DNA from 3 places in the Streptomyces sp. NPDC046870 genome. Region 2 is predicted to be linked to each of the others. Evidence: riboswitches for the same ligand, from Rfam matches in the RefSeq annotation. Region 2 holds a riboswitch; each other region holds the start of a gene.
What was found. A riboswitch is a leader RNA that binds a small molecule or an ion and turns the genes downstream of it on or off. The one in region 2 is predicted to bind S-adenosylmethionine.
Positions count from the first base shown of each region.

Region 1: it holds a riboswitch for S-adenosylmethionine, as region 2 does, so the genes downstream of both, AB0946_RS21415 (amino acid ABC transporter permease) here and thrC (threonine synthase) in region 2, are expected to answer to the same signal.
Region 3: it holds a riboswitch for S-adenosylmethionine, as region 2 does, so the genes downstream of both, AB0946_RS39775 (aminotransferase class V-fold PLP-dependent enzyme) here and thrC (threonine synthase) in region 2, are expected to answer to the same signal.

Region 1 is NZ_JBEYXM010000009.1:147,410-154,232, forward strand. It holds gene AB0946_RS21380 (proline racemase family protein) at 1-43, opposite strand, end outside; gene AB0946_RS21385 (dihydrodipicolinate synthase family protein) at 57-956, opposite strand; gene AB0946_RS21390 (FAD-dependent oxidoreductase) at 1,032-2,429, opposite strand; gene AB0946_RS21395 ((2Fe-2S)-binding protein) at 2,422-2,724, opposite strand; gene AB0946_RS21400 (FAD-binding oxidoreductase) at 2,721-3,881, opposite strand; gene AB0946_RS21405 (putative leader peptide) at 4,023-4,145, shown strand; gene AB0946_RS21410 (glutathione S-transferase C-terminal domain-containing protein) at 4,227-5,114, shown strand; SAM riboswitch class IV at 5,192-5,302, shown strand; gene AB0946_RS21415 (amino acid ABC transporter permease) at 5,657-6,640, shown strand; gene AB0946_RS21420 (amino acid ABC transporter ATP-binding protein) at 6,637-6,823, shown strand, end outside.
Region 2 is NZ_JBEYXM010000004.1:359,898-366,720, reverse strand. It holds gene AB0946_RS12750 (trehalose-6-phosphate synthase) at 1-701, opposite strand, end outside; gene AB0946_RS12745 (glucosyl-3-phosphoglycerate synthase) at 776-1,720, opposite strand; SAM riboswitch class I at 1,852-1,991, shown strand; gene thrC (threonine synthase) at 2,009-3,292, shown strand; gene AB0946_RS12735 (ubiquitin-like small modifier protein 1) at 3,384-3,659, shown strand; gene AB0946_RS12730 (cold-shock protein) at 4,108-4,311, shown strand; gene groL (chaperonin GroEL) at 4,611-6,233, shown strand; gene AB0946_RS12720 (NADH:flavin oxidoreductase) at 6,469-6,823, shown strand, end outside.
Region 3 is NZ_JBEYXM010000040.1:4,887-11,709, forward strand. It holds gene AB0946_RS39760 (Rieske 2Fe-2S domain-containing protein) at 1-547, shown strand, start outside; gene AB0946_RS39765 (cytochrome bc complex cytochrome b subunit) at 544-2,181, shown strand; gene trpD (anthranilate phosphoribosyltransferase) at 2,303-3,367, shown strand; SAM riboswitch class IV at 3,441-3,558, shown strand; gene AB0946_RS39775 (aminotransferase class V-fold PLP-dependent enzyme) at 3,701-5,062, shown strand; gene AB0946_RS39780 (PQQ-binding-like beta-propeller repeat protein) at 5,113-6,823, shown strand, end outside.

The DNA of each region.
Region 1 (6,823 bases), on a different contig from region 2:
CGGTGTGCGAGTCGACGGCGTGCAGGACGAGTGTGCTGCGCATGGTCCGGCTCCTCTCACGCCAGGCCGGCGGCGACGGCCTTCTCGGTGGCCGCGCGGACCGCGGCCTCCTGCCCGGGCAGCAGCGGGACGCGCGGCGGGCGCACCGGGCCGCCGTACCGCCCGACGACGTCCATGGACAGTTTGATCGCCTGCACGAACTCCGTCCTGGAGTCCCAGCGCAGCAGCGGGTGCAGCTGCCGGTACAGGGGGAGCGCGGTGGCGAGGTCACCGGCCAGCGCGGCCCGGTACAGCTGCGCCGAGGCGCGCGGCAGCGCGTTCGGGTAGCCGGCCACCCAGCCCTTGGCACCGGCCACCGCCAGCTCCAGCAGCACGTCGTCGGCGCCGGTCAACAGGTCCAGTTCCGGCGCGAGTTCGGCGATGCGGTAGGCGCGGCGGACGTCGCCGGAGAACTCCTTGACGGCGTGGACGAGCCCCTCGCCGTGCAGCCGGGCGAGGAGTTCGGGCACGAGGTCGACCTTGGTGTCGATCGGGTTGTTGTACGCCACCACCGGCAGGCCCGCCTTCGCGACCTCCGCATAGTGGGCGAGGACCGCGCGCTCGTCGGCGCGGTAGGCGTTGGGCGGCAGCAGCATCACCGACGCGCAGCCGGCCTCGGCCGCGTGCTCGGCCCAGCGGCGGGCCTCGGCCGAGCCGTACGCGGCGACGCCCGGCATCACCCGCTCCCCGCCGATCGCGGCCACGGCGGTCTCCACCACCCGGGCACGCTCCTCGGGAGTGAGGACCTGGTACTCCCCGAGCGAGCCGTTCGGCACGACGCCGTCACAGCCGTTGGCGACCAGCCAGGCGCAGTGCTCGGCGTAGCGGTCGTGGTCGACCGAGAGGTCGGCGCGCAGGGGGAGGGCGGTGGCGACGAGGATGCCGCGCCAGGGGCGGTGGTGCTCAGGGTGGGTCATGACTGGTCCCTCATTCAATGGGGTGTGACATATTACTGAGCGGAAGGCCGGCCCGGAGTGCGGCGGGCTGTCGCCTCACTCCGGCTCCGGCAGGGCGGCGAGGACGCCGAGCGGTACCGGGCGGGCGAACGGCCGCCGTCCGGCGGTGAGCGGACAGCCCGTCAGGCCGGCCACCGCGGGTGCGCACATCCGCCCCTGGCACCAGCCCATCCCGGCCCGGGTCAGCAGCTTCACCGTGCGCAGGTCCCCGGCGCCGAGCGACTCCACGGCCCCGCGCACCTCTCCGGCGGTCACCTCCTCGCAGCGGCACACCACCGTCGCGTCCGGGATCCGGTCCGCCCACCCCGCCGGCGGGGCGTAGACCTCGTCCAGGGCCGTGGCGAACGCGCGCAGCCGGCCGCGGGCCCGGGCTGCGGCGGCCCAGCCGTGCGGGTCGGGGGTGGTGCCGCGCAGCCGGGCGGCGGCCGAGCACCCGGCGATGTGCCCCTCGGCGAGTGCGAGCGCCGCGCCGCCGACCCCGGTGGCCTCCCCGGCGGCCCAGACGCCGGGCACGTCGGTGCGCTGCTCGGCGTCGACCCGTACGGCGGTGCCGGACAGGGTGCAGCCGAGGGTCTCGGCGAGGTCGGTGTGCGGCAGCATGCCGTGGCCCACGGCCAGGGTGTCGCAGGCGATGCGCCGGGTCCTGCCGGGCCGCGGGTGCCCGTCCCGGCCGAGCGCGGCCACCGTCACCGCCTCCAGCCGGTCGGTGCCGTGCGCCGTCACGACGGTGTGCCGGGTCAGGGCGCGCACACCGTGCCGCAGCAGCCGGGCCGCGTAGCCGGCGCCCTCGGCGAGTTTGCCGGGCTGGGCGGCCAGGGCGGGTGCCCGGTGGAGCAGCGGGCCGGGGCCGGCGGACTCCACCAGCGCGGCGACGCGTGCGCCGGCCGCGGCGAGCCCGGCGGCCACCGGCAGCAGCAGCGGCCCGGTCCCGGCCACCACCACCGTGCGGCCGGGCAGTACGAGGCCGCCCTTGAGCATGGCCTGCGCGCCGCCCGCCGTGACGACCCCGGGCAGCGTCCAGCCGGGGAAGGGCAGCACCCGTTCGTACCCGCCGGTGGCGAGCAGTACCGCGTCGGCGTGCACGGTGACACCGTCCTCCTGCGCGGGGCCGAGCAGGGCGTGCACGGCGAGCGCACCGGAGTCGGAGTCCCGTGCCGCACACCAGACATGATGGTCACTCAGGTGGGTGATCCGGCCGGCCTCGCGGTGCCGGTCCAGGCCCTCGCGCAGCCGTACCCAGGTGCGCCACTGGTGGTGCAGGGCCTGCGGCCGGCGGGCGCCGAGGGCGGCGGCGGGCTGCCGGTAGAACTGTCCGCCGGCCTGGTCGGCGGCGTCGACCAGCGTCACCCGGACCCCCCGTGCGGCCGCCGCCAGCGCCGCGGCGAGCCCGGCGGGGCCCGCGCCGACGACGGCGAGGCGCGGTCGTTCAGTCATCGTCCCGGCCCGTCCCCCGCTGAGTGCGGATGTCGTCGCCCGGACGCACCGGAACCAGGCACGCCCGTTGGTTGGGGCGGCCGTTGACGGTGACCAGGCAGTCGAAGCACACCCCGATCCCGCAGAACACCCCGCGGGGCCGCCCGGCGCCCCGTGTGCTGCGCCAGGCCGTCACGCCCGCCGCCCACAGCGCCGCCGCGACCGTCTGGCCCGGCAGCGCCTCAAGGGGCCGGCCGTCGAAGGTCACGGTGCAGGGCGGCCCCGGCCGGGCCCGCGTCAACTCCCCTGGATTCACCGGGCGTCGCCTCCCTCGCTGTCGAACCGCTCCGGCCGGAACGGTGTGAGGTCCAGTTCCGGCGCCTTCCCGGTGAGCGCCTGCGCGATCAGCAGTCCGGTGCCGGGGGCGAGTCCGATGCCGGCGCCCTCGTGCCCGCAGGCGTGGAACAGACCGGGCGCCCGCGGATCGGGCCCGATCGCCGGCAGGTGGTCCGGCAGGTACGGCCGGAAGCCCGCGTACACGCGCAGCGCCCGGACCCGTGCGAGGAACGGGAACAGCCCGATCGCCCCGGCGGCGAGCGCCCGCGTCGCGGTCAGCGACAGCGACCGGTCGAAGCCGACCCGTTCCCGGGTGGCACCGATCAGCACGGGACCGGCGGCCGTGCCCTCCACGACCGGTGAGCTGCGCAGCCCGGCCGAGTCGCTGGCCACGTCGGCCACGTAGTCCGCGGCGTAGACCTTGTGCCGGACCATGCGCGGCAGCGGCTCGGTGACGAGCACGAAACCGCGCCGGGGCAGTACCGGCAGCCGGACGCCGGCGAGCGAGGCGAGGCCGCCGCCCCAGGTGCCGGCCGCGTTCACCACCGCCGGTGCGTGGATGTCGCCCCGGTCGGTGCGGACGCCGTGCACCGCTCCCCGCGCGGTGCGCAGCACCCCGGTCACCGTACGGCCGGTGTGCAGGGCGGCGCCGGAGGCACGGACCAGGTGGGCGGCGGCCAGCGCGGGCATCACCTGGGCGTCCTGCGGGTAGTGCACCGCGCCCGCCATGCCGGGCACCAAGTGCGGTTCCAGCCCGGCCAGTCGACCGGCGTCGACCGGTACGGCGGTGACGCCGGCGGTCCGCTGCTCCGCGGCGAAGGCCCGCAGCGCGGCCAGGGTGCCGGGATCCGAGGCGACCACGAGGCCGCCCTTGGGTTCGTACTCGATCGCGGCGCCCGGCTCCTCCGCCAGCCCGGCCCACAACCGGGCGGACAGCAGTGCGAGTTCGAGCTCCGGGCCCGGCTCCTTGTCGGAGACGAGCAGGTTGCCCTCGCCGGCTCCGGTGGTGCCGCCGGCCACCGGGCCCCGGTCCACCAGCCGTACGTCGAGTCCGGCGCGCGCGGCGTACAGGGCGCAGGCCGCGCCCGTGATTCCGGCCCCGACGACCACGACATCGCAGGTCAGTCGCTTCGCCACGCCAGTACTATGTCACATGTTTCTCTCGCTGAGGAGTACCCGGCGCCGACCCCGGTCCCCCAGGCGTGGACGCCCTCTTGACGTCGTACGGAGCCCGATCGACACTCCAGGGAGGGAATCCTAGTGAACAGGTAGGGAATCATGGCGCGCGGCGAAACGGGCACGGGCCGGACCGGCCGCACGCCGTTGCGCGCACCCCTGCTCACCTCCCGCCGCCACATCGACCTGCAGCGCGTCTGCAGCGCGATCCGCCCTCACCGCTGAGCCGGGCCGCCCCTCCGCCGCCGCCGACGGTGACGCCCGCGCCGGCGCGCCCCTCCGCACACCCACCACCCGGGGAGACGCATGTCCATCACTCCGCTCGCCGCCGTTCCGTCCACCCGTGGTACCGCGCCCGCCTTCCGGGGCCGGATCGGCCGGGACGCGCGCAGCGGCCACTACGCCGTACCGCACCGCTACCGGCTCCACCTGTCGACGGCCTGCCCCGACGGGCTGCGCCTCGCCGTCGGCCACAGCCTGCTCGGCCTGGACGCCCGCTGTCCCGTCACCCTCCTGCCCGCCGTCCCGGACTGTCCCGGCGGCGGCCACGCGGCGCTCCGCCCGCTCTACGAGGCGAGCGCCCACCACTACACCGGCCCGGCGCTCGCACCCGTGCTCAGCGACGACTGGTCCGGACGCATCGTCAGCACCCACACCCCCGACATCCTGCGCGACCTGGACCTGTTCCGGCCGAACGGCGACGCCCGCCTGTACCCCCGCGGCCTGGAGTCCGTGATCGAGGCCGTCGAGCGGATGTGCGCCGAGGGCGTCGAGGAGGCCGCGCAGCGCGCCGGACGCGCCGGGGCCGGCCCCGACGAACGGGCCGCCGCTCTCGACGTGCTGCTGGACACCCTGGGCCGCCTGGAGCGACGGCTGAGCGGCGAGGAGTACCTGGCCGACGACCGGCTCACCGCCGCGGACATCGAGCTGTGGGTCACCCTCGTGCAACTCGACACCGTCCACCGCTGCCACCTCGACGCCTCCGCCGTGCAGCGCATCGCCGACCACCGCGCCCTGTGGGCCTACGCCCGCCGCCTGGCCGCCCACCCCGCCTTCGGCCGCCACCTCGACCTGGACGGCATCGCCCGCCGCCACCACGGCCGCTGCCAGGGCCTGGAGGCCGCGGGAGCCGCTGTCCAGATCCTGGACTGGGCAGGCCACGCCGCGGACACCCCGGACACTTCCCGCAGGTGAGAGCGGGCCGCCGATGTCCACTTGGCGGACGTCCGTTGACATTCGAACGGGCAACTGCCTTACTTACCGCTCAGAACGGTCATGAGCGTCAGCGCCAAGCCCTGGCTCGCTGACCGGCAACCCTCGCACCGCGGTGGGGTGCCCCAGGTGACGACCGGACCGGACGACGTTTTCGGTAAGCGCGAGGCCCCACGGGGCCGGAACAGTGACAGGTGACGCCATGTACGCAGCTCCCAGGACGGCCGTGAGCCGCCCCCAGGGCTGCGTACCGTCGTACGCCGGTCTCCTCGTCGCCGACCGCGCCGTCGATCTGCTCCGCGTGAACAGCGCACTGTGTACCGCACCGGGCTCTGCCCGCTGTCAGGGCTGACGTCTTCCTCCCAGCCCCCGCGTTCCCACCGCACACCGTCCGTCCGGTGTGCCGTTGTCCGCCCAGCTCCCGGTTCCGCGCCCGTCCGTGCGCCGCCTCGTGCCGCAGTGCCGTCGTGGCCCACCTCCGCTCCCGCGCGGCCCCGGGGTGACCGACTCCGCCGGAGCCCGCCATGAGTGAACCCCCAGGCGCCGCCGTCTCCCTAGCCGAGGCGCCGGCCATCGCCGACACCCCGTCAAAACCTCTGTCGGCGCAGCGTGTTCAGCCGCTGCGCCGGCCCGGCCGGTGGATCGTCACCGCCGCCGTCCTCGTACTCGTCGCGCAGATCCTGCACGGACTGGTCACGAACCCCTTCTACCAGTGGGACCGCTTCCGCTACTGGTTCCTGCGCCCCACCGTCCTCGACGGCCTCCTCGTCACCCTCGAAGTCGCCGCGCTCAGCGCCGTCCTGGGGCTCCTCGGCGGCATTCTGCTGGCGCTCGCCCGGCTCTCCGGGAGCCTGGTGCTGCGCGCGGTCAGCTGGACCTACACCTGGCTGTTCCGCTCCGTGCCGCTCATCGTCGTACTGATCTTCCTGTACAACTTCAGTGCCCTGTACAGGACGTTGAGCCTCGGGGTGCCGTTCGGGCCCGCCTTCGTCACCTTCGACGAGTCCCGGCTGGCCACGGACATGACGATCGCCGTCATCGGCCTCAGCCTCAACGAGGCGGCGTACGCGGCGGAGGTGGTGCGCGGCGGGATCCTCTCCGTCGACCAGGGACAGCACGAGGCGGCCGCCGCCCTGGGCCTGCCCAAGGGCTACCAGTTCCGCCGGATCGTCTTCCCGCAGGCCCTGCGGTCCATCACCCCGAACTACGTCAACCAGCTGATCGGTCTCATCAAGAGCACGTCCCTGGTCTTCTACGTGTCGCTGCTCGACCTGTTCGGCGCGGTGCAGTCGATGGGCAGCACCTACCCCGGCGACGTGGTGCCGTTGCTGATGGTCGCCACCGTCTGGTACCTGATCCTCACCAGCGCCGTGTCCGTCGTCCAGTTCTACGTCGAGCGCCACTACGCCCGGGGCGCCACCCGCACCCTGCCGCCGACCCCCTTGCAGAAGGCCCGGGCCGGCCTCGCCGGTCTGCGGGCCCGGCTGAGCCGGGAGGCCGCCGTATGACCACCGCCCAGGCCCTGCCGAAGGCCGCCCCCGCCGCGCTCGAAGTACACGGCGTCCACAAGTGGTACGGCACCCACCGCGTCCTCGACGGCATCGACCTGACCGTCCGCCCCGGCGAGGTCACGGTGATCCTCGGGCCGTCCGGCTCCGGCAAGTCCACGCTGCTCAGGGTCGTCAACCACC
Region 2 (6,823 bases):
AGCACCGCGTGGCAGCAGTCCGTGAACGCGTCCGCCCACCGCCGGGTGAGGAACGCCGCCCGGTCCGCGCCCAGGATGCCGCTGAGCAGCTCGGCCGCGATGTCGTCGGGAAGGAGCCGGAAGTAGTCCGGCGGCGCCCACGGGGTGTGCGAGAAGTGGCCGATGCGCAGGTCGGGCCGGAGCTGGCGGAGCATCCGCGGGGCCAGGGCCAGGTGGTAGTCCTGGATCAGCACGGCCGCGCCCTCGGCGGCCTCCTCGGCCAGCGCCTCGGCGAACGCCCGGTTGTAGGCCTCGTACGACGCCCACTGCCGCCGGAAACCGGCGTCGAAGACCGGCTCCAGCGGAGTCTGGTACAGCATGTGGTGGACGAACCAGAGCACCGAGTTGGCGATGCCGTTGTACGCCTCGGCGTGCACGGTCGCGTCGATGTCGAGCATCCGCACGCGCTGCCCGCCGGTCTCCTCGGCCGGCAGCAGCCCGCCGGCCGCGCGCCGGACGGCCGCCCGGTCGCCGTCGCCCAGCGCGGCGCACACCCACACCGAACCCGCGTCGGAGCCGATGGCGGACAGTCCCGAGACCAGCCCGCCGCCGCCCCGCCGGGCGTGCAGCGAGCCGTCCTCGCCCACCTGATAGGAGACCGGGCCGCGGTTCGACGCGACCAGCACCTGAGCCTTCTGAGCAGCATCGAGCGTGGAAGCCATACGCCTCAACCTAGCCCGGCCCCCAACCGCTCAAACGTACGGCCCGCCCGGCGGGCCGACCGTATACGGCCCGTTCACGCCACCTTGCGCTCGGCGTACTCCGCGATCTCCACCATGGGCGGCCGCTCCTCGGTGTCCACCGAGTAGGTGCGCGGCTCGAACCCCTCCTCCCCCCGCTCGAACTGGGTCAGCGCGGGCCGGATCAGGTGGCCGCGGGCCAGCCGGAGCTGGGCGGTGCGGTAGATCGCGGCGGCCATCCGGCCGAGCGCCTGCCCGTCCTGGTGCCGGTGCTTGCGCACGCCCACGTCGACCTGGGCCAGCGCGTCCAGGCCCACCAGGTGCAGCGCGTCCACCAGCATGCCCAGCTCCACGCCGTAGCCGACGGGGAAGGGCAGCTGTTCCAGCAGGGTGCGGCGGGCCGCGTACTCGCCGCCCAGCGGCTGCACGAACCCGGCCAGCTGCGGCCAGTGCATGTTCAGCAGCGGGCGGGCCATGAGTTCGGTGACCCGGCCGCCCTGCCCGGCACTGCCGCCGAGCGGGCGGTCGTACATCGCCTTGACCAGGTCGACGTCCGGGTCGGTGAGCAGCGGGCCGACGATCCCGGAGACGAAGTCGGAGGAGAACTCCCTGAGGTCCGCGTCGATGAAGCACACGAGGTCCCCGCCGGTCGCCAGCAGCGACCGCCACAGCACCTCGCCCTTGCCGGGGACGGCCGGGAGGCGCGGCAGGATGGTGTCGCGGTGGACGACCCGGGCGCCGGCGCGCGCGGCGACCTGGGAGGTGCGGTCGGTGGAGCCCGAGTCGACGACCACGAGCTCGTCGACGAGCGGCACCTGCTCCATGAGGTCGTGCCGGATGACCGCGACGATGTCGCCGACGGTCTCCTCCTCGTTGAGCGCGGGCAGCACGACGCTGACGGTCTGGCCCGTGCGCTGCTTGGCCGCGAGGATCTGGTGCAGCGGTCGGTCGGCCACGGACCAGGACCGGGTGGTCAGCCAGCGCTCGACTTCTTCCAGCACAGTCTGTGGCTCCTCACTGGTGTCTCGCGGTTCGGACGACTAGCTCAACTGTCCCGGCCGTCGGTTACAGTCTTGAACAACGCCGATGACCATCGCATGTCGGGGGTCGGGTGCGTTCCACAACCGCATACCGCTCATCCAGAGGGGCAGAGGGACACGGCCCGGTGAAGCCCCGGCAACCCCCCTGACCGGACTCGTTCGCGCGAGGCTCACGGCCAGGGAAGGTGCCAATTCCGTCTCACGGCGAGGTGCGTCGTGAGGAAGATGAGGAGAAAGGGCCTCGCCTCCATGGCTGTGCAGACAGTTGCCACCACCAGCGAATCCACCGTCGACCTCGGCCCCGCCACGGCCCTGAGCTGTCGCGAGTGCGGCCACCGGGTGCCGCTCGGCCCGGTCTTCGCCTGCGAGGAGTGCTTCGGCCCGCTGGAGATCGCCTACGACTTCTCCGCCTACGACACCGAGGAACTGCGCCGCCGTATCGAGGCGGGCCCCGCGAACATCTGGCGCTACGCGCCCCTGCTGCCGGTCCCGGCGGACGTCGCCGGCAAGCCGAACATCAACCCGGGCTGGACCAAGCTCGTCAAGGCCGACAACCTGGCCCGCGAGCTGGGCGTGACCGGTGGTCTGTACGTGAAGGACGACTCCGGCAACCCGACCCACTCCTTCAAGGACCGGGTCGTGGCCCAGGCCCTGGAGGCCGCCCGCGCCTTCGGCTTCACCACCCTGTCCTGCTCCTCGACCGGCAACCTGGCCGGCGCCGTCGGCGCCGCCGCCGCCCGTGCCGGCTTCCGCTCCTGCGTGTTCATCCCGCACGACCTGGAGCAGGGCAAGATCGTCATGGCCGCGATCTACGGCGGTGAACTCGTCGGCATCGAGGGCAACTACGACGACGTGAACCGCTTCTGCTCCGAGCTGATCGGCGACCCGGCCGGCGAGGGCTGGGGCTTCGTCAACGTCAACCTCCGGCCGTACTACGCGGAGGGCTCCAAGACCCTGGCGTACGAGATCTGCGAGCAGCTCGGCTGGCGGCTGCCCGACCAGATCGTGGTCCCGATCGCCTCCGGCTCCCAGCTCACGAAGATCGACAAGGGGCTCCAGGAGCTGATCAAGCTGGGACTGGTCGAGGACAGGCCGTACAAGATCTTCGGAGCCCAGGCCGAGGGCTGCTCCCCGGTCTCCACCGCCTTCAAGGCCGGTCACGACGTCGTACGGCCCCAGAAGCCGAACACCATCGCCAAGTCGCTGGCCATCGGCAACCCGGCCGACGGGCCGTACGTCCTGGACATCGCGCGCCGCACCGGCGGTGCCGTGGAGGACGTGACGGACGAGCAGGTCGTGGACGCGATCAAGCTGCTGGCGCGGACCGAGGGCATCTTCGCGGAGACCGCCGGCGGCGTGACGGTCGGCGTCACCCGCAAGCTGCTGGAGGCGGGCGTGCTGGACCCGGCGAAGACCACGGTCGTCCTGAACACCGGTGACGGCCTGAAGACCCTGGACGCGGTCGCCGGGACCGGCCTCACCGCGACCATCCGCCCGACCCTGGACTCCTTCCGAGAGGCCGGCCTCGCATGACAGGCGCCCGGCCGGCAGGCCGGACGCGACCCCCCGCGTCCCCGGGGCGCCGCCCCGCCGTACCCGTGAACCCGACCGGAGGTCCGACCGCATGAGCGTGACCGTTCGCATCCCCACCATCCTGCGCACCTACACCGGCGGGCAGGCCGAGGTCGCCGCCGAGGGCGCGACGCTCGGCGAGGTCATCGCCGACCTGGAGAAGAACCACACGGGCATCGCCGCGCGCGTCCTGGACGACCAGGGCAAGCTGCGCCGGTTCGTCAATGTGTACGTCAACGACGACGACGTCCGCTTCGAGCAGGGCCTGGACACGGCGACCCCCGAGGGGGCCGGCGTCTCGATCATCCCGGCGGTCGCCGGCGGCTGAGCCGCGGATCCGCCCGCTCATTACCTTCGGTAACCGCGGTTACCGGCTGTTCGTCCGATTGCCCCCTCCGTGAGAGAAGCGGAGGGGGCAATTCTGTGTGATTGAGCGCGGTAGAGTTGGGGAACGCGGTCGCGGCCCCGGGTCGCGGGCCCTGGATTCCATGCCGCCCGCCCGACAAGAAGTAGCCAAAGTGTGCGGGTTGTCTGCGGCTTTTGTGGCCTTTATGGGGCCCGACTTGCCCTGAATTCAGATGAATTCTCACTACATTCCGGACCGCTCGCGTCCAGAATTCTCGTCCGATTGACCTGTTGCAGACGGCAGTTGGACAGATACATTCAGCCGCGGTCGACGCGTTCCGGCGCACGCCCCCGACCAGTTGGGGGGTGAGGTCTGACCCGGGTCCGCGAAGTGTGGATCTGTGCAAGGGCCAGTAATAGGGGAGTTAGGCATGGCTCAGGGCACCGTCAAGTGGTTCAACGCGGAGAAGGGGTACGGCTTCATCGCGGTCGACGGTGGTGCGGACGTCTTCGTCCACTACAGCGCGATTCAGATGGACGGCTACCGCACCCTGGAAGAGGGCCAGCGGGTCGAGTTCGAGATCTCGCAGGGCCAGAAGGGTCCGCAGGCCGACATGGTTCGCGTCACCGCCTGAACGTTTCTTGTCCGAAGGGCCCGCACCTCGCAGAGGGTGCGGGCCCTTCGCCGTGCCCCGGTTCCGCTGTTCGCGTGCGGCTGACGGGGGCCTCCCACCCGCCCAGGCGCTTGCACTCGACCATGCCGAGTGCTAATCATTGGCGTTAGCACTCTGAAGGTGAGAGTGACAGTGAAGGACCGGGTCGGTGAGGCCCGCGGGCCGGGTGGGGCAAGGAACCACGAGGCGCGCGAGCCGTCCGTCGCGGGCGCGGGCGCGGTCCGAAGGAATCACCCCCAGTCCTGGAGGGACCACTTCACATGGCCAAGATCATCGCGTTCGACGAGGAGGCGCGGCGCGGCCTCGAGCGCGGCATGAACCAGCTCGCGGACGCCGTGAAGGTGACGCTCGGCCCCAAGGGCCGCAACGTCGTCCTCGAGAAGAAGTGGGGCGCCCCCACGATCACCAACGATGGTGTCTCCATCGCCAAGGAGATCGAGCTCGAGGACCCGTACGAGAAGATCGGCGCCGAGCTGGTCAAGGAAGTCGCCAAGAAGACGGACGACGTCGCCGGTGACGGTACGACCACCGCGACCGTGCTCGCCCAGGCCCTGGTCAAGGAAGGCCTGCGCAACGTCGCCGCCGGTGCCAACCCGATGGCTCTGAAGCGCGGTATCGAGAAGGCCGTCGAGGCCGTCTCCGCCGCCCTGCTGGAGCAGGCGAAGGACGTCGAGACCAAGGAGCAGATCGCCTCCACCGCGTCCATCTCCGCCGCCGACACCCAGATCGGCGAGCTGATCGCCGAGGCCATGGACAAGGTCGGCAAGGAAGGCGTCATCACCGTCGAGGAGTCCAACACCTTCGGCCTGGAGCTCGAGCTCACCGAGGGCATGCGCTTCGACAAGGGTTACATCTCCGCCTACTTCGCGACCGACATGGAGCGCATGGAGGCGGTGCTGGAGGACCCGTACATCCTCATCGCCAACTCCAAGATCTCCTCGGTCAAGGACCTGCTCCCGCTGCTGGAGAAGGTCATGCAGTCGGGCAAGCCGCTGCTGATCATCGCCGAGGACGTCGAGGGCGAGGCCCTGTCGACCCTGGTCGTCAACAAGATCCGCGGCACCTTCAAGTCCGTCGCCGTCAAGGCCCCGGGCTTCGGTGACCGCCGCAAGGCCATGCTCGGCGACATCGCCATCCTCACGGGCGGCGAGGTCATCTCCGAGGAGGTCGGCCTCAAGCTGGAGAACGCGACCCTGGACCTCCTGGGCCGCGCCCGCAAGGTCGTCATCACCAAGGACGAGACCACCATCGTCGACGGTGCCGGCTCCTCCGAGCAGGTCAACGGCCGTGTGAACCAGATCCGCGCCGAGATCGAGAACAGCGACTCGGACTACGACCGCGAGAAGCTGCAGGAGCGCCTGGCGAAGCTCGCCGGCGGTGTCGCGGTCATCAAGGCCGGTGCCGCCACCGAGGTGGAGCTCAAGGAGCGCAAGCACCGCATCGAGGACGCCGTCCGCAACGCGAAGGCGGCCGTCGAGGAGGGCATCGTCGCCGGTGGTGGCGTGGCCCTGCTCCAGGCCTCCCAGGTCTTCGAGAAGCTGGAGCTGGAGGGTGACGAGGCGACCGGCGCCAACGCCGTGCGCATCGCCCTGGAGGCCCCGCTGAAGCAGATCGCCGTCAACGCCGGCCTCGAGGGCGGCGTCGTGGTGGAGAAGGTGCGCAACCTGACCCCGGGTCACGGCCTGAACGCCGCGACCGGCGAGTACGTCGACCTGGTCGCCGAGGGCATCATCGACCCGGCGAAGGTGACCCGTTCCGCGCTGCAGAACGCCGCCTCCATCGCCGCGCTGTTCCTCACCACCGAGGCCGTCATCGCCGACAAGCCGGAGAAGGCCGCGGCCCCGGCCGGCGGCGGCATGCCGGGCGGTGACATGGACTTCTGATCGACCTGACGGTTGATCGCTCGTCCTGCGGACCGAGGGCGGCACCCCCAGCTACCGGCTGGGGGTGCCGCCCTCGGCGTTTCCCGGGGTCGGCGGAGAGTGGCCGGTATCACGTGAGCCAAGCGGGGACCGGTCCGGAACAAGGGCCGGCGGGCAGTGTTTACTTAAGACGCTGCAACAATGCGTGCGCACATACCAATCGGTTCACCCCGTCGACTCACGAGGAGCCCCCCACGTGACCGTGACCACGCCCCCCGCCTCCCGCGCGGCCCGCGTCCTGTCCCGCCCGATCAGGCTGAACGGCCTCACCGTCCCGAACCGCATCGTGATGGCGCCCATGACCCGCATGTTCTCGCCGGGCGGCGTCCCGGGCGAGGACGTCCGCTCGTACTACGCCCGCCGGGCCGCCGCCGGCGTCGGCCTCATCGTCACCGAGGGCACGTACGTCGGCCACGAGTCGGCGGGCAACAGCGCGCGCGTCCCGCGCTTCCACGGCGAGGAGCAGCTGGCGGGCTGGGCGAAGGTCGCCGAGGACGTGCACGCGGCGGGCGGCACCATCGTGCCCCAGCTGTGGCACATCGGCATGGTCC
Region 3 (6,823 bases), on a different contig from region 2:
GCTGGCCCTGGTGCCGCTCTCCGGCGTCATGCTGCTCGGCGGTCTCGGCCCGGCGCCGGGGACCAAGCTGCGCCACACCCTGTGGGCCAAGGGCAAGCGCCTGGTCAACATGAACACCAACCAGCCGCTGCGTCCCGAGGACGTCGCCGTCGGCTCGCTCACCTTCGCCAAGCCGGACGGCCTGGAGGAGCACTCCGAGGAGTTCCAGACGGAGATCGCCAAGGCCGCCCTGATGATCGTCCGGCTCCAGCCGGGCAACATCAAGGACAAGCGCGAGCTGGAGTGGTCGCACGAGGGCATCGTCGCGTACTCGAAGATCTGCACCCACGTCGGCTGCCCGATCTCCCTGTACGAGCAGCAGACGCACCACGTGCTGTGCCCGTGCCACCAGTCCACCTTCGACCTCTCCGACGGTGCCCGAGTGATCTTCGGCCCCGCCGGCCACGCCCTGCCGCAGCTGCGCATCGGTGTGGACAGTGAGGGTTACCTCCAGGCGCTCGGCGACTTCGAGGAGCCCGTCGGTCCTGCTTTCTGGGAGCGCGGATGAGTACTTCAGCGAACGAGACCTCCCGCTCCCGCGGGAAGGCACCCACCGGCGAGCGTCTCGCCGACTGGGCCGACGGCCGGCTCGGGATCTACTCCCTCGCCAAGGCCAACATGCGCAAGATCTTCCCCGACCACTGGTCGTTCATGTTGGGTGAGGTCTGCCTCTACAGCTTCATCATCATCATCCTGACGGGTGTCTACCTGACGCTGTTCTTCCACCCGTCGATGAACGAGGTGGAGTACCACGGCACGTACGTCCCGCTCCAGGGACAGCTGATGTCCGAGGCGTTCAGCTCGACCCTGCACATCTCCTTCGACGTGCGCGGCGGTCTGCTCATCCGGCAGATCCACCACTGGGGCGCGGTCGTCTTCATCGCCGGCATGTTCGTGCACATGATGCGCGTCTTCTTCACCGGCGCGTTCCGCAAGCCGCGTGAGATCAACTGGCTGTTCGGCTTCCTGCTGTTCGTCCTGGGCATGTTCACCGGTTTCACCGGTTACTCGCTCCCGGACGACCTGCTCTCCGGCACCGGTGTCCGCTTCATGGAGGGCGCGATCCTGTCCGTGCCGATCGTCGGCACGTACATCTCGTTCTTCCTCTTCGGCGGCGAGTTCCCGGGCGGCGACTTCGTGGCCCGCTTCTACTCGATCCACATCCTGCTGCTGCCGGGCATCATGCTGGGCCTGGTGGTGGGCCACCTGATCCTGGTCTTCTACCACAAGCACACGCAGTTCGCGGGTCCCGGCAAGACGAACAACAACGTCGTCGGCATGCCGCTGCTGCCGGTGTACATGGCGAAGGCCGGAGGCTTCTTCTTCCTGGTCTTCGGTGTGCTCGCGGCGCTCGCGGCCATCGCGCAGATCAACCCGATCTGGGCCATCGGCCCCTACCGTCCGGACCAGGTGTCCACCGGCGCCCAGCCGGACTGGTACATGGGTATGGCCGAGGGTCTGATCCGTGCCATGCCGGGCTGGGAGATCAACTTCTGGGGTCACACGCTGGTCCTGGGCGTGTTCATCCCGCTGATGCTGTTCGGCGTGATCCTCGCCGCGATCGCGGTCTACCCGTTCATCGAGGCCTGGGTCACCGGCGACAAGCGCGAGCACCACATCCTGGACCGCCCGCGCAACGCCCCGACCCGTACGGCGTTCGGTGTCGCCTGGCTGACCGTGTACTTCGTGATGCTGATCGGTGGTGGCAACGACATCTTCGCCACCCACTTCCACCTGTCGATCAACGCGGTCACCTGGTTCGTGCGGATCGCCTACTTCGTGGCCCCGGTCATCGCGTTCATCGTCACCAAGCGGATCTGCCTGGGCCTCCAGCGCCGCGACCGCGACAAGGTGCTGCACGGCCGCGAGACCGGCATCATCAAGCGGCTGCCGCACGGTGAGTTCATCGAGGTGCACGAGCCGCTGAGCCAGGAGCAGCTGCACACGCTCACCTCGCACGAGCAGTACCAGCCGGCCGAGATCGGTCCGACGGTCGACGAGAACGGGGTCGAGCGCAAGGTCCCGGCCTCGACGAAGCTGCGGGCGAAGCTGTCCAACGCCTACTTCGGCGAGGACAACCAGATCCCGAAGCCGACCGTCGAGGAGTACAAGGAGATCACGAGCGGCCACGGCCACCACTGATCACCGCGTCGCCACGCCACGTTGAAGGGCCCCGTCCGGGTTGCGGACGGGGCCCTTCAGCGTGCCGTCCGGCTGGATAGGGTGGTGTACGACGTAGCAGGAACTGTTCGAGGAGCGGCTGATGAGCGCTGTGACCCCCGCTGGAGGCGACACCGCGGCGGGCCGCTCCTGGCCCGCCCTGCTGAACGGTCTGCTGGACGGCCGGGACCTGTCCGCCGACGACACCGCCTGGGCGATGGACCTGATCATGCGCGGGGAGGCGACCGACGCGCAGATCGCCGGGTTCATGGTGGCGCTGCGGGCCAAGGGCGAGACGGTCCAGGAGATCACCGGACTGGTACGGACGATGTACGCGCACGCGAACGTCATCGAGGTGCCCGGCCCGGCCGTCGACATCGTCGGCACCGGCGGCGACGGCGCCAAGACGGTGAACATCTCCACCATGTCCTCGATCGTCGTCGCGGGCGCGGGGGCGAAGGTCGTCAAGCACGGCAACCGCGCCGCGTCCTCGGCCTCCGGCTCCTCCGACGTCCTGGAGAAGCTGGGCATCAACCTCAACCTGACCCCGCAGCGGGTGGCCGAGGTGGCCGAGGAAGCCGGCATCACCATCTGCTTCGCGGTGCGGTTCCACCCGTCGCTGCGTCACGTCGCCGCCGCGCGCGGTCAGTTGGGCATCCGGACCACCTTCAACGTGCTGGGCCCGCTGACCAACCCCGCCCAGGTGCGGTCGCAGGCCGTCGGCGTCGCGGATCCCCGCATGGCGCCGATCGTCGCCGGTGTCCTCGCCGAGCGGGGCAACTCCGCGCTGGTCTTCCGGGGCGACGACGGCCTGGACGAGCTGACCGTCACCGCCGCCTCCCGGGTGTGGGTGGTCCGGGACGGCAAGGTCACGGAGGAGGTCTTCGACCCGCGCGACGTCGGCATCGACCTCGTCCCCGTGGACGCCCTGCGTGGTGCCGACGCGTCCTACAACGCCGAGGTCGCCCGCCGGCTGCTGGACGGCGAGCGGGGAGCCGTACGGGACGCCGTCCTGCTGAACTCGGCGGCCGCGCTGGTGGCCCTTGAGCCGACGGACGCGCCGCTCACCGAACAGATCCGCGCGGGCATGGCGCGGGCCGCGGAGTCCATCGACTCGGGCGCGGCCAAGCGCACCCTGGAGCGCTGGGTGGCCGTCAGCAACGCCTGACGCCCCCGGGAGCCGTCCCGCGATCCGGACACGGGTTGCGGGACGACGATCACTTCAGTACGTTCCTGTACCAGGTCATGAGTGACAGTCATGAGGCCCCGGCCGACTGTCCGGCAACCCTCCGTCCGTGGCGGGGTGCCCCGGGTGAAGACCAGGTCGTACGGCAGCAAGGCCTACGGCAAGCGCGGACCCCTCACACACCAGGGGTCCTGGTCGTTCGAGGGAGCCTTCCGTGAGCAAGCGAATGCGTTAGGGCCGCAGAGCCCCGCCTCCGCACAGCCCTTCGCAGCACTTTTCTGCATTTCTCCGCATTCCTGTCACGGGAGTTCCGTCATGTCTGTCTTCACCGCTGCCGCCAACCAGTCTGTTTGCACCCCTCTGCCCGTTCTGGGCCGTGATGTCACCGTCCCGCTGGTCACCGGCGGCGAGGTCAGCTACGCCGCCCTGGACTACGCGGCCAGCGCCCCCGCCCTCCAGCGCGTCTGGGACGACGTCGCCGCGTACGCCCCGTACTACGGCAGTGTCCACCGCGGTGCCGGCTACCTCTCCCAGCTCTCCACCGACCTGTTCGAGAACGCCCGCAGGACGGTCGCCGACTTCCTCGGCTGCCGCCCGGCCGACCAGGTGGTCTTCACCCGGTCGACCACCGACTCCCTCAACCTGCTGGCCCGGGCGGTCCCGGCCGACTGCCAGGTCTTCGTCTTCGAGACCGAGCACCACGCCTCGCTGCTGCCCTGGCAGGACGCGCGGGTCACCTACCTCGACGCCCCGCGCACCCCGCGGCAGGCCGTGCAGACCCTGGAGCGGGCCCTGGCCGGCCGGGACCCCCACGGCCCGGCCCTGGTCTGCGTCACCGGCGCCTCCAACGTCACCGGCGAGCTGTGGCCGGTGCGTGAACTGGCCGCCGCCGCGCACGCCCACGGCGCCCGCATCGTCCTGGACGCGGCCCAGCTGGCCCCGCACCACCCGGTGGACCTCCGCGAGCTGGACGTCGACTGGGTCGCCTTCTCCGGCCACAAGCTGTACGCCCCCTTCGGCTCCGGCGTCCTGGCCGGCCGCGCCGACTGGCTCCAGGCGGCCGCGCCGTACCTCGCGGGCGGCGGCGCCAGCCGCAAGGTCACCCGGCGCGAGGACGGCGGTGTGGCCGTCGAGTGGCACGAGACGGCGGCCCGCCACGAGGCCGGCTCCCCGAACGTCATCGGCGCCTACGCCATCGCCTCCGCCTGCAAGGCCCTCACCGAGGCCGGCTGGGACACCCTCGTCGCCCGCGAACAGCACCTGATCGCCAAGGTCCGCGAGGGCCTGGCCGAGGTGCCCGGGGTGCGCGTGCTGTCCCTCTTCGGCGACGACGCGCCGCGCGTCGGCGTGATCTCCTTCGTCGTCGAGGGCTGGAACAGCTCGCACTTCGCCGCCGCGCTCTCCGCCGAGTACGGCATCGGCGTCCGCGACGGCCTCTTCTGCGCCCACCCCCTGGTCCGCACCCTGCTCGGCAGCGACCCGCAGACCCAGGGCGAGTGCGGCGCCCCCGAGGCGGCCCCGGGCGAGAAGTCCCTCAACGCCATCCGCGTCAGCTTCGGCGCGGGCACGCCGGACGAGCACGTGGAGCGCTTCGTGAACGCCGTCGGGGAACTGGTGGCGCAGGGCGCGAAGTGGCAGTACCGCACGGAGGACGGTCGTTGCGTGCCCGCGGTCTGAACCGCGCTATAACCTCCCCTTGACACCACGTCGGACAGGGGGACACCGGAGTGCAGCCGCTGCGCGCCACGGATCCGCGCCACATCGGCCCGTACACCACCACGCACAGACTGGGCGCGGGCGGCATGGGCGAGGTCTACCTCGCCGAGTCCCGCACCGGGCTGCGGCTCGCGGTGAAGGTCGTACGGGCCGAGCACGCCGAGGACCGCACCTTCCGCGCCCGCTTCCGCCACGAGGTCCGCGCCGCCCAGACCGTCGGTGGCGCGGACACCTACACCGCACGGGTCGTCGACGCCGACACCGAGGCCGAACGGCCCTGGATGGCGACGGAGTTCGTGTCCGGACCGAACCTGCGGGACGCCGTGCTCGACCACGGCGCGCTGCCGCGCCCCGCGGTCCGGATCCTCGCCGGCGCGCTCGGCGAGGCGCTGGCGGCCATCCACGCCAAGGGGCTGGTCCACCGCGACCTGAAGCCGTCGAACATCCTGCTGGGCCCGGACGGGCCCCGGGTCATCGACTTCGGGATCGTCCGGGCGCTGGAGGCCACCTCGCTGACCCGCACCGGAGCGGTCGTCGGCTCGGTCGGCTACGTCTCGCCGGAGCAGATCCGCAACGGCGGCCAGGTCGGCCCGCCCAGCGACGTCTTCTCCCTCGGCGCGGTCCTCGCGTACGCGGCGGCCGGCCGGGAGCCGTTCGGCGAGGGCCAGGACTCGGTGGTGCTGCTGCGCATCCTCACCCGCGACTTCGACCTGTCCGGCGTCCCGGAGGACATCCGCCCGCTGGTGACGGCCTGTCTGCACGAGGACCCGCTGGAGCGCCCGGAGCCGGCGGCGGTGGTGGCGGGCGCCGGGTTCGCCCCGGACACCCTGCGCGCCGCCGTCCGCCCGGGCTGGTACGGCCCCGCCTCCCCGCCCCGCCCCACCCCGGACGACCGCCCCAGCGGCGTGGAGTACCTGGCCCCGCACCCCACCACCGACTCGGCGGACCCGCCTGCCCGCGCCACCCCGGCCGACCCGGCATTGGCAGCCACCCCCGGTGGCCCGGCGACGGTGACCACGGGCGACTCGACGGCTCCCGCGACCTTGGCGGACTCGGCAACCCGTGCCACCCTGGCCGACCCGGCATTGGCAGCCACCCCTGGCACCCCCGATGGCCCGGCGGCGACCGCGGGCGATTCGACGGCTCCCGCGACCCCGGCGGACTCGGCAACCCGTGCCGCCTCGTCCGGCTCGGCGGGTTCGGCGGCCCTGGAGGGCTCGGCCGGCCCCGGCGCCCGCGGTGACTCGGCGCGGACGGCCACCTCCAGCGGTTCGGCCGGCTCGGACACCGTCACCACTCCGAGCCGCCGTCCGGGTGCCGTGGCTCCCGGGCGGCGGCGGCTTCTCACGGCCCTTGCCGGGGGAGCCGTGGCCGTGGCCGGGGTGGGGGTGGGCGGCCGGCTGTGGGGGTCGTTCGGTACCGAGAGCGGTGGCGGCAGCGACCGCTCACCGGCCCCGTCCGCCGACCGCACGGACCGGGCGGCGGCGGTGCTGCGCTGGCAGTACGACCTCGGCGGCATCGGCGGCCTGGACGGGGCCTGCTGCGCGCTCTCCCCGGACGGTGCCGTCGTCTACGCGGGCACCTCCGGAGGTGTGCTGCACGCGGTCTCCCGGAACGGGGCCAGGCGCTGGAAGGTCCGGCTCGGCGACGACGTCTCCACGCCCGTCGCCACCCGGGACGCCGTGTACTGCGTGGTGGGCCTGCACTCCGAGGACGAGCGCC